One region of the Paenibacillus sp. 4624 genome, then DNA from elsewhere that is predicted to be linked to it. Evidence: a T-box and tRNA genes for the amino acid it is inferred to sense, from the RefSeq annotation. Region 1 holds a T-box; the other holds one or more tRNA genes.
What was found. The T-box of region 1 lies ahead of tyrS (tyrosine--tRNA ligase). A T-box ahead of a tRNA ligase gene usually reads a tRNA of that ligase, here a tRNA-Tyr.
Positions count from the first base shown of each region.

Region 2: it has a tRNA-Tyr gene. The T-box ahead of tyrS (tyrosine--tRNA ligase) is inferred to sense a tRNA for this amino acid. The anticodon was not compared.

Region 1 is NZ_JBNDJR010000003.1:251,747-260,610, reverse strand. Features, by position in the region: gene ABIE27_RS08825 (ABC transporter substrate-binding protein) at 1-550, opposite strand, end outside; gene ABIE27_RS08820 (carboxypeptidase M32) at 682-2,196, opposite strand; gene ABIE27_RS08815 (beta-class carbonic anhydrase) at 2,421-2,996, shown strand; gene ABIE27_RS08810 (PadR family transcriptional regulator) at 3,170-3,736, shown strand; gene ABIE27_RS08805 (hypothetical protein) at 3,836-4,336, shown strand; gene ABIE27_RS08800 (YxcD family protein) at 4,342-4,623, shown strand; gene tyrS (tyrosine--tRNA ligase) at 4,793-6,055, opposite strand; T-box leader at 6,171-6,412, opposite strand; gene ABIE27_RS08790 (DMP19 family protein) at 6,552-6,998, opposite strand; gene ABIE27_RS08785 (Imm63 family immunity protein) at 6,995-7,444, opposite strand; gene ABIE27_RS08780 (protein adenylyltransferase SelO) at 7,594-8,864, opposite strand, start outside.
Region 2 is NZ_JBNDJR010000011.1:272,564-281,427, forward strand. Features, by position in the region: gene ABIE27_RS23980 (PspA/IM30 family protein) at 1-162, opposite strand, end outside; gene ABIE27_RS23985 (LiaF transmembrane domain-containing protein) at 201-509, opposite strand; gene ABIE27_RS23990 (AraC family transcriptional regulator) at 1,018-3,438, shown strand; gene ABIE27_RS23995 (methyltransferase domain-containing protein) at 3,583-4,485, opposite strand; gene ABIE27_RS24000 (anti-sigma factor) at 4,763-5,374, opposite strand; gene ABIE27_RS24005 (RNA polymerase sigma factor) at 5,530-6,105, opposite strand; gene ABIE27_RS24010 (cupredoxin domain-containing protein) at 6,155-6,733, opposite strand; tRNA gene ABIE27_RS24015 (tRNA-Leu) at 7,127-7,205, opposite strand; tRNA gene ABIE27_RS24020 (tRNA-Cys) at 7,238-7,311, opposite strand; tRNA gene ABIE27_RS24025 (tRNA-Gly) at 7,318-7,392, opposite strand; tRNA gene ABIE27_RS24030 (tRNA-Gln) at 7,397-7,471, opposite strand; tRNA gene ABIE27_RS24035 (tRNA-His) at 7,486-7,558, opposite strand; tRNA gene ABIE27_RS24040 (tRNA-Trp) at 7,586-7,659, opposite strand; tRNA gene ABIE27_RS24045 (tRNA-Tyr) at 7,666-7,751, opposite strand; tRNA gene ABIE27_RS24050 (tRNA-Thr) at 7,761-7,836, opposite strand; tRNA gene ABIE27_RS24055 (tRNA-Phe) at 7,858-7,930, opposite strand; tRNA gene ABIE27_RS24060 (tRNA-Asp) at 8,027-8,104, opposite strand; tRNA gene ABIE27_RS24065 (tRNA-Met) at 8,133-8,206, opposite strand; tRNA gene ABIE27_RS24070 (tRNA-Val) at 8,222-8,297, opposite strand; tRNA gene ABIE27_RS24075 (tRNA-Glu) at 8,398-8,469, opposite strand; tRNA gene ABIE27_RS24080 (tRNA-Ser) at 8,488-8,579, opposite strand; tRNA gene ABIE27_RS24085 (tRNA-Asn) at 8,581-8,656, opposite strand; partial or broken rRNA gene ABIE27_RS24090 (23S ribosomal RNA) at 8,725-8,864, opposite strand, start outside.

The sequences.
Region 1 (8,864 bases):
CTGAAGCGAAGGCAGATGCAATATTCGCAAAGTCCACATTTTGAATCAGTTCCAGATCACTGGACGGGTTAATGCCATGTTTGTTTAAAACAAACTCACCGGCCATTTGCGGCATTCCGCCCTTGCGCTGTCCGAGAAATACACTTTGCCTTAATTGTTCCCAATCAAAGTTGTCCTGGGCATTTCGAGCGAACAAAAACGTTCCGTCCGTCTGGGTGAGCTGAGCAAAGTTAATGACCGGGTCTTCTGCCCCCTGTTGGTAGACATAGATGGACGTTTCTGCACCCACTAGTGCAATATCCACCGAACCCGCAAGCAATGCCGCCATCGTTTTATCTCCACCAGCCGTTGTTTGAATATCCACCTCAAGCCCTTCTTCTGCAAAAAAACCTTGAGCCGCGGCTACATATTCCGGTGCGTAAAATACAGAACGGGTCACTTCACCAATCGTAATCTTGGCTTCGTTCTCTTCCCTGTTGCAGCTCGTCAGCGCCACAATAAGAATCAACAGAATTACAATGCCCCGGACAAACCATGGCGTATATTTCATTTGATTTCCCTCCTTTTCTGAGTTCAACAGTTTCTCTTTACTATGAATATGCCGAGGCCCAGTAAAAGGTTAAGAACTTGCACGCAAAAAAAGCCAACCAGAAATTTCTGGCTGACTTTCATGCGGACGCGTTATAATTTATAGATTTCAGCGTACTTGGCTTCCAAATAATCTGCCAAATAATCCGGATTCAGCTCTTCACCTGTCACTGCAACAATTAACTCAGATGGTGTACGGCTCTTGCCGTAGCGATAAATCTTGTCTGTAAGCCACTCTTTAATTGGAATCAGATTCCCTTCAGCAATCAGACGATCGAACTCCGGCATCTCCTGACGTAACGTATGCATAATCTGTGCAGCATACATGTTGCCTAAAGAATACGATGCAAAATAACCGAAATCTCCGCCGGACCAATGCACATCCTGAAGCACACCTTCACCATCGTTCGTTGGCAGAATTCCGAGGTATTCTTTGTATTTGTTGTTCCATGTTTCTGGCAGATCCTTCACTTCCAGCCCTTCATTAAACAACATTTTCTCAATCTCATATCGAATAATGATATGCAGATTGTAAGTCAGCTCGTCCGCTTCAATTCGGATTAGAGAGCTCTCTACCCGGTTTATTGCACGGTAGAAATCTTCCAGCTTCACTTCGCTCAGTTGCGGGAAATGTTGCTGTAGATCTTTATAATAACGTGTCCAGAAAGGTAAACTGCGTCCAATCATATTTTCCCAAAGACGGGACTGGGACTCGTGAATCCCCATCGAGGTGCCTTCGGCAAGAAGCGTACCAGCGAGACTTTCATCGATATTTTGCTCATATAGGGCGTGTCCGCCTTCGTGCAGAGAACTAAAGATCGCACTGGTTACATCGTCTTGCAGGTAGTTGGTTGTTATTCGAACGTCACCTGGATTCAGGCCTGTAGCAAATGGATGGACACTTTCGTCCAGACGGCCTGCTTCAAAGTCATATCCCATCTGTTCCAGAATAAACAGACTGAATTTCTCCTGTTGCTCGGTGTCAAAAATCTGCTTTAAAAAATCTGTATTGGGCTTATTCTCCGCCGCATTGATTTTCTCTTGAAGTGGGACGAGACGCGCTTTGAGGCGGGCGAATACAGCATCTACCTTTTCCACCGTCAATCCGGGTTCGTACATGTCCAGCAATGTATCATACCTTGTATCCTTGACGCCCCAATAGTCGATAAACTCCTGCTTGAGCTTCACGATATCGGTGAGATATGGTGAGAATCCGGCATAGTCACTGTTATGTTTGGCATCTTCCCAAGCCGTCTCCGATTTGGCAGTAAGTACGGTATATGCCTGAACTTTTTCAGGTGGAACCGACTGACTGCGATCATACTCCTTCTTGCACTCTTCCACTAGGCGGCGGTCCGTGTCTTCGAGTTGCTCCAGCACATCAGGTTGGGTCAATGTATCTAGATAAGCTCTCATCTCAGCGGAGGTTTGCAGTTTGAATGCCTCGGTAGAGAGCAACCCCAGCGTCTCCGAGCGAGTGGGAACGCCTTTTTTCGGTGCTCCTGTGCGTAAATCCCAGTGAAGCAAACCAATGGCTTCGTGATAACTTTTAATTTTGCGGGCCAGAATAAGGAAAGATTGCAAATGTTGCTGTGTTTGTTTGTCCATTGTTACCGCTCACCTCTTCAAAAAAAATTTGTACACCCTATTGATGATACTTTTTGCATTGCGTATAATCAACTTTTGACAGAAGTATAATGCGTTATGCTTCTAAAATAGGGATAACGCGGTCTACTGACTGCGGTGCTCTAACTAATCAAAGGCGTGTAGGACAAGCTGCATCTCATGCAAATGACCGTGCTCGTCGTATTGGATAACAGGAGGCAATGGACATGAACAACATTCAAGAGATTTTGGCTTACAACAAATCATTTGTCGAGACTAAAGAATACGAGAAGTATACGGCTAGCAAGTTTCCAACCAAAAAGATGGTCATCATCACTTGTATGGATACCCGTCTTGTAGAGATGTTGCCGAAAGCGATGAACCTGAAAAATGGCGATGTGAAAATCATCAAAAATGCAGGTGCAATTATCTCCCAACCTTTTGGTAGTGTTATGCGTTCTGTATTGGTTGCTATCTATGAATTGGGCGCTGATGAGGTGCTGGTGGTAGGTCATACAGAATGTGGTATGGCTTCCCTGCATGCTGAAACGATGATTGGTCACATGACAGAACGTGGGATTTCCGAAGAGGTGATGTCTACGCTTGAAAATTCCGGCATTCGTCTGCAAAAATGGCTGCGCGGGTTTGACAGTGTTGAAGAAGGGGTAAGAGGAACTGTGGACGTGATTAAGAAGCATCCATTACTTCCTCCCAATGTACCTGTTCACGGCATGGTGATTGACTCTGCTACAGGCGAGCTTGATCTTGTTGCTGACGGGTATGAACAACAGGCATCTCTCTAAATGGTTTGGAGTGCGGACCTTCATGGTTCGCACTTTTTTTGTCTAAATTAAGGCAGTTATCCTCTCAGGTTGTCAAACCATACAGTTTCAGTGTACACTTTTATGAAAGCGGTCAACGAAACGCAGGAAGGGTTGTTTCGTTGGCCCAGCCCTAATATTAAGGAGACATGTGCATGAACATACTTTCCTATGGATTGCTCGGGCTGCTTACCCGCGAGGAGTCTTCGGGTTATGATCTAATGCTGAAGATTCAGCCGCATTGGCAGGCCAAACACAGCCAGATCTACCCGCTCCTGTCCAAGATGGAAAACGAAGAGTTACTCGCCTCCCGCTGGGTACAACAGTCTGACAAACCGGACAAAAAAATGTATGCAGTTACGGAAAAAGGCATTCAGAAGTTACTGGAGTGGATGATTACTCCGGTTACAGCGCCCGTAACGCGCGATGAATTCAATCTTCGTATTCTTTGTGTAGGTATTGCCGAAGATGGAAGCATGAGACGTATCCTGAATGAGCGGAAAAGCTGGTTCATGGAACGTATACGGTATTTCGAAGAATTGAAATCACGGATACCGCAAGATAATCTTCGGGTAGGCAACCGGGATTTTGGAAGTTACATTTTGGTGCAAAAAGGTTTAATGCATGCCCAGACGGGGCTGGAATGGTGTCATTGGGTCACCCAGCTTCTCGATGGTCAAGCGGCAATTCAAGACCCGAGTCCAAGTATTTCAGAATTTTAAATTAATTTTGAAACGTTACAGAAGGTTGGCCCGTAATACTACAGTAAGGCCCATTTTAGGGAGTTAAACAAATTTAATCAGGGGGTTACGATCTATACAATGAAGAAAAAATTCGGAATTAAACATCTAATGATGGTTTTCATGGCGTTTACACTACTGTTCGCAACGGTTGGTGTTACGAATCCAGACAGTGCTGATGCAAGACGAGGCGGCGGTGGATTCAAATCCGGTACGAAGAGTTACACGAATACCCCTAAGAAATCAGACAATAACGTAAGTCAGTCCAATTCCCGTAACAATTCCAATTCTGGCGCAGCAGCGAATAACCGTGGCGGATTCTTTGGCGGTGGCGGCGGCTTCATGAAAGGTATGATGCTGGGTGGTCTGGCAGGTATGTTGTTCGGCGGACTGTTTGGCGGTATGGGAGCACTGGGTAACATTCTTGGATTGCTCGTGAACGTAGCCGCAATTATGTTGATCGTTATGTTGGCTATGGCGTTGTTCAGAGCCATTACCAATCGTCGCAAACCTGCTGCGGATGGTCGTTATGACCGCCGTGACGATCGTGATGATGATCGTAATAGAAACGGACGGTACTAAGCTCTATGGTTCTAAGTATGGACGAGATTGTGAATGCAATTTGCATTCATATGGCAGAGCGTAAAGGTGTACGTCCTACAGACGTAAATGTGGAGCTAAGCTGGGAAGAAGATACAGGTTATTCCGCAGAAGTCTGGATTCAAGGTCGCAGTCAGTTTCTCGTAGAATCCAACATGATTGAAGCGATTCTTCGCTACTTGCACAGCGAGTACAACATTCGTGCGTATCGTGAAGACGTTACTCTCGATCTGGATGAAGAAATTACTGCGATTGTCAATCAACATTAAAATTTCGTGTGAAGCATCGACTTAGTATACAAAAGACCGCCTCCCCTCTGTCGTCTGACAGCATGGGAGGCGGTCTTTTTGGTTGCTTGATATGCAATTCTATTAAGGTTAGTGCTCGTACCTGTATTATGATTCGATTACAAACCAGTCATGCTTGCATGCTCAGTAACTATGATTGAAGCTTCACCAGGCTGTAGTTCTTTTTACCTTTACGGATAATGATGAATTTGCCACCGATCGCGTGCTCTGCAGATACCGTGAATTCAAGCTCGGTGATTTTTTCACCGTTCATGGAGATCGCTCCCTTGGTCACATCCTCACGAGCTTGGCGTTTCGATGGCTCCAAACCAAGATCCACAAGCCAGTCTACAATATTTTTAGCTTCACCAGCTGTTTCGTATGTTGGCATTTCCTTGAAGCCCTGCTCGATCTCATCTGCTGTCAGGGAACGAATATCACCGCTGAACAAAGCTGCTGTGATACGTTTTGCCTGCTCCAGCATCTCTTCGCCGTGAACGAACTTGGTCATTTCCTCAGCCAAGGCTTTTTGCGCTTCACGTTTATGCGGCTCTGTTTCCACTTTCTCTGCCAAGGCTTCGATTTCTTCTTTGCCAAGGAATGTGAAGTATTTCAGGTATTTAACCACATCGCGGTCATCTGTATTCGCCCAGAACTGGTAGAATTCAAACGGTGTCGTTTTATTCGGATCAAGCCAGATCGCACCACCAGCTGTTTTACCAAACTTCGTACCGTCTGACTTCAGCATCAGTGGGATTGTCAGGCCGTAAGCTTTCGCTTCAGAGCCTTCTTTTTTACGAATCAGATCCAGACCGCTCGTAATGTTACCCCATTGGTCAGATCCACCAATCTGTAGTTGTACATCCTCCGTTTGGAACAGGTGAAGGTAATCTAGAGATTGCAAGATTTGGTAGGAGAATTCCGTGAATGAAATTCCGCCTTCAAGACGGCTTGCTACTACATCTTTTGCCAGCATGGTGTTCAGGTTAAAGTTTTTTCCATAGTCACGCAGGAACTCGATGACGTTAATCTTATGTGTCCAGTCGTAGTTGTTAACCATGCGAACCTGATTGTCGCCGTCGGTAACAAATAACTTTTTCATCTGCGCTGTTAACGCATCTACATTCTCTTGCACTTGCTCCAGTGTCTGCAAAGAACGTTCGGACTGACGGCCACTTGGGTCACCAATCGTACCTGTTGCGCCGCCAATCAGGATTACCGGACGGTGACCGGCCAGCTGGAAACGTTTCAGCATCATAAACGGAATCAAGTGTCCGATATGCATACTATCACCTGTCGGGTCTACACCACAGTACAGGGAGATCGCTTTGGTCTCCGTCAGTTCACGTAGCCCTTCCGCATCCGTTTGTTGATTAATGGCGTCGCGCCACTGTAGTTCGTCAATAATGTTCATTGTAATAACCCCTTTTCTATCATCAAAATTCAGTCATGACTTACGTTTTGCTACGAATTCACACAGCTGCGGGCATTTTTTGAACACAAAAAAATCGCCGCCTTGTCATCACAGACACAGGGACGATTAGAATAACCGTGGTACCACCCAAATTGCATGGACAACCTCTCCGAACGTTCATACGCTCGAAAACAGCGATCCATACCACTTTCAGCAAGTTATCGTTTGCCCATCCGCTTGGCATTACCCAAGTACTCCAGAGTGTAATTCGCAGCCCTTGTATGTATCAGGTTCCATCAACCCCTGACTTTCTGTAACAGGGACAAAGCCGCTACTGCGCTCTATCAACGTAATTCATGTATTTAATTATAGCCAGTATAGCGAAACGTTCTGCACATTGCAAGCGCAAGTACTCCGATATTCAACTGACCCATATCAAAGAGTAGTTCCGAACAGAAAAAAATGCATGCTGGAAGACAATTTCCTGCGAAAATAACTATAACCTGATCCGAAGCTGGTCATGGTAATAAGCATACGCCTTCTCCGCAACCTGATCTTCGTTATTCCAGAGCTGCTGATCCAATTCGTCCAGAAGCTCTTCTTGCTCCGTCTCCAGATATTTCGGGATGTCCCATAACCCAGTTAGTCTAGGATCGTTTTCCAAATGCTCAAAACAAGCATACTGTTGCTTTACATTGCTCAAGACCTGATTTGCGCCAATTGTTTCGAGTGCCCTGCAAGCGATCTTATAAGCCTCTTCTCCCCAGTTGCAGAAGAATTGTATAAAACCACCATTATAGACATCTGCCTCAAACAGCCACAACGCTGCAATCTCTTGCTCTGTCGGAGAAAGCGCAGCCCATCCTTGCGCAGACTGGTTCTTTTTTTCTACAAAAGTCAATGCATAATCATACCAAACATCCTGAATGTCCTGTTCGCTCATATCGAAGATTTCCCCTTCCTGGGTTGAACTGTTTCCAGTTCCTGGCGTTTACCCTCTTGATGCCAAATTAAGTATGGATCACCGATCGCTTGAAAAGCGGCCCGTACGTTGTCTTCGATCTCTTGCCACACTTCACTTGTATAATCGAGATGGGTGTTAACGTTATCAACACCGTACTTCTTAAGCAGGCTCACATGGGCAGCTGTAAAAATCATATCTTCCAGCAGCCAATAGAGGACCTCCTCCACGTGCTTCAGCTTTTTAATCAGGGACGGTACACCGCGTTCATAGATTGTAACGATATAATGTCCATCGCCTATTTCGACATATGGTGCACCTTCCCATTTGAACGACTCCCCCAATCGGTTCACATAACTTTCCATCTGTTCCATCGGATAAGAAGTGCGTGATAATAATTCACGCAGTTGCCCGACTAGCTCCTGCATGTTTAACAGATTGGACAAAAATTCACCTTCCTTCTCTAGCATCTAGAGTGAGAGATCAACCGCATATAATAGATTATAATGGCTCCCAATGAAAAAGCTGCCTCTCGGCAGCCTCACCTTTTCCTCTCAGGTTCACAGAGATGTTAATGTTAAGTCCCACAAAACGTCTTATACGAAGGATCACAGGACACGGGTATCGCACCAAATGCTTCTTGCTCCGGAGTGTAAGCATAAGGAGATTGAAGAATATCCAGTAAAGGCTGGATCAAGCTGTAGTCTCCGTCCTGCTCGGCTCGCTCCAGCACTTCCTCTACCTTCTCGTTCCGCGGAATCACTACTGGATTGTTTCGCTTCATCTGTTGCATTACTTCATCGTTGGACTCCAGTTGTCTACCTAATCTGTCTTGCCAGCGTGAATGCCACTCTTGAAAATCGGACTTGTCCTTAAGTGTGAAGGTTTCCAGTTTGTTCAGCGTTAGCGCCACGAACGTATTCGTGTAATCTGCAGTGTGCTTTTCCATCAGATCGAGCAAGTCCTTAATCAAGGTCTCATCTTCGGCTTCTTCCTTAAAAAGACCGAGCTTAGCACGCATCCCCGATAACCAGTGGTGGTGATACAATTCAGAGAACTGTGCTATGGCATCCTGAGCGATTTGCACAGCCTGTTCTTCATCTTCATGCAGCAACGGCAGTAATGTCTCAGCAAAACGAGCCAGATTCCAGCCCGCAATGTATGGTTGATTGCCATAAGCATATCGGCCTTGTCTGTCAATTGAACTGAACACCATAGCTGGGCTATACGTATCCATAAAAGCACAGGGGCCATAGTCAATCGTTTCCCCGCTAATTGCCATATTGTCTGTATTCATTACCCCGTGAATGAAGCCTACGTGTTGCCATTTTGCAACAAGCTGCGCCTGAAGTTTGATCACTTCCTGCAGCAAGCTTAGATAACGCTGTTCGTTACCCTCAACCTGCGGGAAGTGACGCCGTATAGTGTAATCTGCAAGCGCACGTAAATCCTCTACCGAACCAAATTGGGCTGCATACTGAAAAGTGGCTACTCGAATGTGACTGGCCGCGACTCGAGTGAGAATAGCCCCTGGACGTTCTGTTTCACGATAAATGTTCTCCCCTGTAGAGACAACAGCCAAGCTTCTTGTCGTAGGAATTCCCAGACCAACCATCGCTTCACTGATAATGTACTCCCGAAGCATTGGGCCAACGGCAGCACGTCCATCCCCTCCGCGGGAATACGGCGTCCGTCCTGAACCTTTTAACTGAATATCGACTCGATCCCCTTGTGGAGTAATCTGTTCACCCAGCAACAAAGCACGTCCATCCCCAAGCATATTAAAGTTACCAAATTGATGGCCTGCATATGCTTGTGCAAGAGGAACGGCTCCGTCTGGTATGTTAT
Region 2 (8,864 bases), on a different contig from region 1:
TGTATGACTTGCATACTGGTGTCGAAGCTTCTCGGCTTCTCCAATGTCTTGGCGGGTCGAGACCAGGAACTGATCAATCAGTTTAACCGGGTCCTGACTTTGCTCCAGATGTTCGTTCAGACTAGCTACGGTGATATCCCGCATTCGACGAAATACACTCATTATGTTCTGTCCCTCCTTTTACTTGATCGTGAACCTACTTAATAACGGCGACGTGAATTGCGATTGTTGCTCAGCATCGAGATACCGAAGATAATCAATCCGATTGCGATAATCGGCCCGATCATCCAAGCAAGTTTGCCCATCAGAGATACGATACCGATGATAAGCACGATCCATCCAAGCGTTACATTTCCTCTTTTAATTCCGTAATACCCCAGTGCAACCATCAGGACCGGAATCAGATAACCCATCAGATGTCCAAGCAATGGTGTTAACTTTCCGAAGAGCATCAATGCACCAAGTACAATCAACACAATCGCCCAGCCATTTCCCTTGTTCATTCTCATAATTGTTGTTCACCGCCCTTCCCGACTTACTTTTTTGTTTTGAACTTCAACTTAATCGCTGTTAGCCTAATCCCTGCATTTGTTCAATGAATCGTTTAATTCGTTTGTTGAAAACTTGCTTGTTTTTGTTTCCGTGTTTCTTGTTTAACCTTATGTCCTTATTCTAGGGGATTCAGCAACTTTTCAAAACAGACTGCGGACGGTTTTTGATCCTAGACTCAGGTCGGGGGTCTGCTTGGACCTTGGACTGTCCGCGGCCAGGACTTAGGGCATTCTCACCAAAACACCGCAATTCGGATACCTGTTATTACCCTTATAACGGAAACATCTCACGGAAGCCCCACCGTCTAATAGGAAAAAGCCGTTATCTCTATAGTACGTAAATTACATGCTTTCGTTTCTATAATTACTTTTTTATCCAAATAAACAAAAATTAGATTGTTCTAATTGAAAGCGTTTACTAAAATAAAGAAGTAATGAAATCTATTTTCCATCAAGGGGTGGACATGTGCGAACACTAAGCTATCTACATAAAATGATCATCTTCGGACTTCTGTTAAGTACAGTGCCAATTCTGCTCACGGGAATTGCTGCTTTTATTTATTCTTCCAACCAGACTGAGCTGCACCGGACACAAGCGAATCAACAGCTTCTCGAACAAATCCAGTCCAATGTAGAGCACAAACTCGCTACGGTCAGTTACATGCTGGATCAAGCGGTGCGCTCTCCGATTACACTTCGTTCTCTTACGGACTCTAATTCACTTCAACGAGTCAGCAAGTTACAAGCGGGCGACCTGCAGACAGAGTTCCAGCATATGAAGTCATGGGAACCTCTGCTCGATATTATTTTGGTGGACCAATCCAAGGATTGGCTTATTAATCATGCCGGCTTTTATACCAACACTCGCTTCCCGTTATCACTGCCCATGAAAGATCTAATTGCGGATACACTAACCTCGGGATGGCAACTCGCACCCTCAACCATATTTAGTAACGAAGATGAAGACAAGCAAAGCATCTCAAGCGAGCGTCTTTCAGATAAAGGCTGCATTTATCATATTACGCTCGCAAGAACGATTCCCGATGCAAGTGCATCGTCCAATGCAGCACTGATCGCTGGAATTCCGGCATGTTATATGCAAAATCCGCTGGCGCAATCCCCGACAACTGAAGCCTCAGCCTCAGGTCTGATCATTATAAATCGGGAACAACGGATCATTGCCCACCCGAATGCATCCTTTATTGGACAACCTTTGTCTGCGATAGGCCTGCGTGATCGGAAAAACGGAGAACACATTCAGGCGTTACCACCTGTAATGTACTCAGACGCTTATGCTGAGCGTGAAGTGCAACTTGCCAATGCAGATTATTCGTTAACTTATAGTCCTTCTACATTAAAAGGATGGACATATATTCTCATTTCTCCGGAGAATACATTGACTCAAGACTATATTAAAATCGGATTCCATACGCTATATATCAGTATGGCCATACTCTTGCTTTCGCTGCTGCTCGCGTGGCTGGGCTCCCAACGAATGCTCGCCCCTATCAGACGGATTCTTACTCAATTAGGCGATCATATCATCCACAAAGGCTATTCCGTGGTACCAAAACAGTCTATGATTATGCCTGATGAACTGGAGCAGATTCGAATGGGTGTTTCTCAGTTATCCGATGCACATTCTCAACTGGAATCCACTTTAAATCAGCATCAGAACCAGATACGTACCTACGCTATGATGCAGTTGCTTCAAGGCAAAACCAGCTTTAAAACATTACACAGCACATTAAGAGAACAGGGCTACGTCACACACGCTTCTACGTGGCAACTAATTGCCGTCATTGCGCTACAGCCTGAACTAATAAACCACTCTAAATATAAAATGGAAGATCGTTCTCTGCTCTTATTTGCCATCCAGAACATGCTTGAAGAAACGCTTCAGCCTGATCAGCAACTACTTCCCATTGTATTGGAACAACATGTTGTAACCGTGATTGGCAGTACGGAAGGAGATCTAATGCTGTTTTCGGAGCACATTTCACGATTAACAGAACGATTACAGCAACAGATCCATGAGGTTTTGGATTTGAAGGTCAGTATCGGTCTAAGTCAGCCACATCCATTCATGAATCATATTCCACAGGCGTACAACGAAGCCATAGATGCGCTTAAACATCGGATGCGGCTTGGGACAGGCATTATCGTACAATACCAGCAACATGATTTGACTTCAGCAGCGTGGGCCATGACCTATCCCGAGGCAATAGAGTACTCTCTGCTTCAATCTATTCAGCAAGCAGACGAGGCTGTTGCTACCCAACAGCTGATCGAACTGCTAGAGACTCTATTTTCACTGGAGTGCACTCCAGAAGAGTATCAGTACGCTCTCATGCGGCTATTAACACAAATCTTGAAGCTCGTACAAGACTCTGGCATTCGACTTGCACAGATCAGTCAGAGCCACCGCTCTCTTTTTCAAGAACTTCATATTTTACAATCCGCTGTTGAGGTGGAGCATTGGTTCAGCCAGCGGGTGATTCTGCCTGTGATTCACATTTTTAAAGAAAGACAGTTGGCACAATCTCAGCATATTTCAGAGAAAGTGATTGCTATTATCCAGCAAGATTACGACAAAGACCTAACGCTTGACGAATGTGCGATGCGGCTTCATTACAATGCTAACTATTTAAGCAGCGTTTTCCGTAAAGAAACTGGCGCTTCATTTAGTGAGTATTTGACAAGGTACCGGCTGAATATCGCCAAAAGATGGCTGGACGAGAGGGATTGGACGGTAAAAGAAATCGCTGAACGGCTTCGTTATACTAATCCGCAAAATTTTATCCGTTCTTTTCGAAAATGGGAGGGTATGACTCCCGGAAGATACCGGGAGCGTAAGAGGCACCACGAGCGGGCTGTTAAAAGATAGGTTTAAGATGCAGATGCACTTTAGGACGTTTTTGTAGGCTGCCAGCTTGCCCACGGTACCTAAAGTGCCTGCCTTGCTATAACTGGGCCTGCCTGTAGCATGATTTATCTAATCTTCGAAGTAACTCTCGTTTAGTTTCCATGTTTACTTTTTGACTGCTGACACGGTTTTCATATGAGCTTGCTCTAGCTGAATCAGCATTTTACCAAATCTTGCTCCGCGAGAAAAGGGAATTACGCCGTTCGTATAGGTGTCACGAATGTACGTTTCAGCTTTACTTAATGCTGCCGCATCGGTAGGCATTTCATAGGTGTGAAGCCACTCAGGGAGCTTTTGAATCAATTCTTCTGTCTCAATCTCAAAATCATTCACTTCTTTTGTAATAATCATTGTATATGAATATCCCTTGAGGTAAAGCAACTGCTGGAGGTATGCCATGTCCCCTGCCTTGTAAGGAGCATCCACGCCAAGCACTGTTCTGAGCTCATCCATCAGTGTATGCTCTTTGGCACCGGCAATCGTACTAACATAAACATACTTTCGGGCACAGTGAATGGCTTGCTCTATCGTTTCCCAATCAGACATCGCCGGGCACATTGAGGCAAATACGATATCATATTGTTTCTCCAAACCTTTATCCAGTATAGAGATTTCTTCAAATCGCTCGGATACAATCGTAATGTTATTCTCCAGTTCAGCAGGAATGGTTTCCTGCATTAACGAGACAAGCAGAGCAGAAGGCTCAACTGCAGTGACCGTGGCTCCCTTTTCTGCAAAAGGGATCGTAAATATACCAGAGGCCGCACCCACGTCCAGCACCGAGGCTCCTTCAAATGTTACACCCTGATTTTCAATCCAGCCCATAATACGTGCCGAGCGGTTCTTGCCTTCCTCCGTAAACGACTGAGCATGATAATTCCGGGCCCAACGTTCGAATGCTTCCTCTGTATCAAAAGGGGCACTTTTTTGCTTATATCTTGAACTTCTCGGGCGGTTTCTCCATGCTTCTTCCCAGACACCCAGGTCAAATAATAATGCTGCGTTCACTGTACTCGGTTGAGTTGTCAGCTTCTTCACGTCCTTTCATATTATAGACTTAATATATCTACAATATATTGAATGTAATCGCACGTCAACCTTTATGTTACTTATGTTCAAACGGAAAAACAACACAGAAGGATGTGAAGCTCTCTTCTGTGTTGTTTTTTTAACAGTCTGGCAACTCAATGAGTACACGAATTTACTACGATCTCTTATCTAACCTCTAGAGGGGCAGTGTCCAGCAATGTATTGCGAAAAGAAAGCTGTATCACGCTGTAATCTGTTAACTTGAACGAAACATCTGTGGACCACGCGGAACAAGTCCCGTTGAATCAGGTTCCAGCGTAATCGCAATGGAATCATAGCTCCATGCCTGGTTGCCCATTGGAATTGCGAGCACAGCAAGCCCCATCTGATTTTCTACTTTCAGCTTGCCTGCGTTATGGTATGCCTGCTCCTTGTTTAACCATACCTGATAAACCTCGTTCTTCTCCGTCTGTGGAGGATTGAACAGGTAGACGACAAACTGCTGATCTTTTCCGGTGCCTACAATACAAGCTACTCCATAACTCGTTCCAGAAGTAAGTGATTTCAACTTCATAACCTTTTGTATCTCAGAAGTTGGCAAATCCATCGAATTCATTAAAGTTACAGGTTGTTCGATGCGTTCTTGAACTAAAACTACATTTCCTATCAAACTGGCCCCAAGAAGGATAAGTAAAGAAGCTACTGCAAGATTCACTTTTGGATTGTTATAACGCTTCGTAAGCCGCTTGAATCTGCTACTTCTTCGATGATGTTCTACAAGATCTGGCGAGGTGCTTTCGTTGCTTTTCCCCCATGCCGCTTCCATCACCTGTTGTTTTAAATCAGATGGCAACTCCACTTGATTCATATGCGTTGGAATCGCCTCCCAACCTAGCCGTAATTGTTCTACTTCAAGCTTACATGATGCACAGTCACTAAGATGCCTTTCGAAAGCTTTGCCTTCTTCTGAGCAAGGATCCGATAGGTATTCCAGCATGTATGAGCAGACGGGTATTGACGACATTACCACTCTTCCCCTCCCGCAAGCAAATGCTTACGCAGTATTTTCAGTGTCTGGTGCAGTCGGCTTTTAACTGTTCCCAAAGGCTCCTGGTAGTGCGCAGCTAACTCACTCAAGCTGTATCCTTGCCAATAAAAATGTTCGAGCAATTGAAGTTGCTGCTGAGACAGGAATTCACGCATTCCTTTAATCTGCTCCTTCAACATTTGTTTTTCAACTTGGCTTTCGACCGATAGTTCAGCAAGCTCTGCAATTCTCTCCAGCTTCTCGGCTGTATAATAAGACACTACCTGGCTCGACAGACTTCGTTGCTTACGTAGCCAATCAATAGCCAAATGACGTGTGATCGTGATGATCCAGTTCCGGCAATGGCCCTTATTGGGATCAAATTCCGCCTCTGTTGTCCATATCCTGACAAAAACGGACTGCACCACTTCCCGAGCACCGTCCTCCTGTTGAAGAGCCTTCCAGGCGAATGAGTATATGAGAGAAGCATACCGATCATATAATTCTGATAATGCTTCTTGCTTTTTTTGTTTAATCAGCAAAATGAGCTGGTAATCGGAATACTCCTGCATTCAAAAGTCTTCCCCTCTCCTGTCAGGTAGAGCAATTTCAATCACAGGACTACTTGGAGAGAACTTTAATTACCCCTTTCATACTTGGATGAGGCCCACAGTGATAATTGATCTCGCCCTCCTTCTTAAACGTAATCACTGACTTCTCTCCCTCGCCCAGTAGTCCTGTATCGAAAGAATCATCTTCTGCAACAACGGAATGCTTAACTTGATCCTTATTTACAAATTCAACACGATCACCAACCTTGATTTTCAGCTCTGCAGTTTGAAATGCAAAATCAGCAATTTCAATTACATAAGTCTTGCTTTTCTCTGCTTGGGTACCCGTAGGTTTTTTAGTATCTTTAGAAGATTTGGATGCATCACTCTTCTTCTTTGTAGACTTTTTCTTATCTGTAGTAGTTGCAGGCGCTGATTTCTTTGGTTTGGTTGGTTGGGTTGGCTTAGTTGGTTTGGTCGTTTTGTTAGCTGTAGAACCCGTTTGCTTGGACGATGGCTTTACGTCCTTTTGCTCTGTTGTTCCTGTCATGTGATGGTGAGCTGATGCTTCTGCACCCGCTAACTGTGGCAATGTTAAACATAGGCCCATTACCAAAAGTAAGGATAAATATTTTGCTGATTTGTTCATTATTGCTTTCCTCCCTAGAATAAAAAATAGTCGCATAAATGTATCCAATCATAAGAAACGAGTTATATCCTTAATCGGTTTGATATCCTTGAATTTTTATTTTAAAGAGTCATCATGCTGATTTTATGGAAAAGTACTTAATACGCAGAATACAAGATACACTTACATATCGAATTGAAGTGGGCGTAAATGAAACCCAGGCCCCTAACTAACCAATCATTTCTTATTTACTTAGGAAGCACTGTTTTAAAATAATTCGTTATCTTTAGAATAAATCTTTAGGCAGTTTTGACGTATTTTCAACTTAAATTACGAGTACAGTATTAAAACTCAAAAAACTTAATACAAAAAAGAGTTCACTAGAGATAAACTCTAATGAACTCTTTAAATAAATACCGGCGAGAGGACTCGAACCTCCACGGTTTCCCACTCGATTTTGAGTCGAGCGCGTCTGCCATTCCGCCACGCCGGCTTATTTGATTATAGCATATAGTAAAAATATGCTGGAGGCGCCACCCAGATTCGAACTGGGGATAAAGCTTTTGCAGAGCTGTGCCTTACCACTTGGCTATGGCGCCTTATTATGGAGCGGACGACGGGAATCGAACCCGCGACCCTCGCCTTGGCAAGGCGATGCTCTACCGCTGAGCCACGTCCGCATAATGGCTGGGGATATAGGATTTGAACCTATGCATGACGGAGTCAAAGTCCGTTGCCTTACCGCTTGGCTAATCCCCATTAGATAACAAAGGGGCGATCGAGGGGAATTGAACCCCCGAATGCCGGATCCACAAACCGGTGCGTTAACCACTTCGCCACGATCGCCATATAAAAACTACTATTAAAATTAATTGGCAGGGGCAGCAGGAATTGAACCCACACCAACGGTTTTGGAGACCGTTGTTCTACCTTTAAACTATGCCCCTAAAAACTGGTGGAGGATGATGGATTCGAACCACCGAACCCGTACGGGAGCAGATTTACAGTCTGATGCGTTTGGCCACTTCGCTAATCCTCCAGGATTACATGGTGCCGGCGAGAGGACTTGAACCCCCAACCTACTGATTACAAGTCAGTTGCTCTACCAGTTGAGCTACACCGGCATATTAAGTTTTTTATCAAGGTGGCTCGGGACGGAATCGAACCGCCGACACGAGGATTTTCAGTCCTCTGCTCTACCGACTGAGCTACCGAGCCATAATAAAGTTTAAGCTTGAGTCGCTACACTTTATCCAGGGCATCAGTGCCATACAGCAGATGTAGTGAACAACTTCCCTCATGTTAAAACTTAAATGGCGGAACCGACGGGATTCGAACCCGCGATCTCCTGCGTGACAGGCAGGCATGTTAGGCCAACTACACCACGGTTCCAGATCACTTTCACTAAAGAAAGCTTTAATTGCGGGGGCAGGATTTGAACCTGCGGCCTTCGGGTTATGAGCCCGACGAGCTACCGGGCTGCTCCACCCCGCGTCATCAAAAATTATATGGTGGAGGCTGAGGGGATCGAACCCCCGACCCTCTGCTTGTAAGGCAGATGCTCTCCCAGCTGAGCTAAGCCTCCGAACAACACATTTATGATCTTACCATATAACCGATGTGAAAATCAACTCTTTTTTGAAGTGATGAGTTTCTCATCTCGGTTTATAGTTTGAAAATAATAATGACCCGTAGGGGATTCGAACCCCTGTTACCTCCGTGAAAGGGAGGTGTCTTAACCCCTTGACCAACGGGCCTTACCTAAAGAAGAATTATGGCGGAGAGAGAGGGATTCGAACCCTCGAGACGCTTGTGACGCCTACACGATTTCCAATCGTGCTCCTTCGGCCAGCTCGGACACCTCTCCATGGCTCCCCGAACAGGACTCGAACCTGTGACAACTCGATTAACAGTCGAGTGCTCTACCAACTGAGCTATCAGGGAATATGTTTCAGAGTGTTGTTCTCTGAAAACTAGATTCGAAACGAAATTCACGCGATCAAAACTTGCTATTGGATAAGCCCTCGACCGATTAGTACTGGTCAGCTCCATGCATTGCTGCACTTCCACCCCCAGCCTATCTACCTCGTCGTCTTCAAGGGGTCTTACATACTGGGAAATCTCATCTTGAGGGGGGCTTCACGCTTAGATG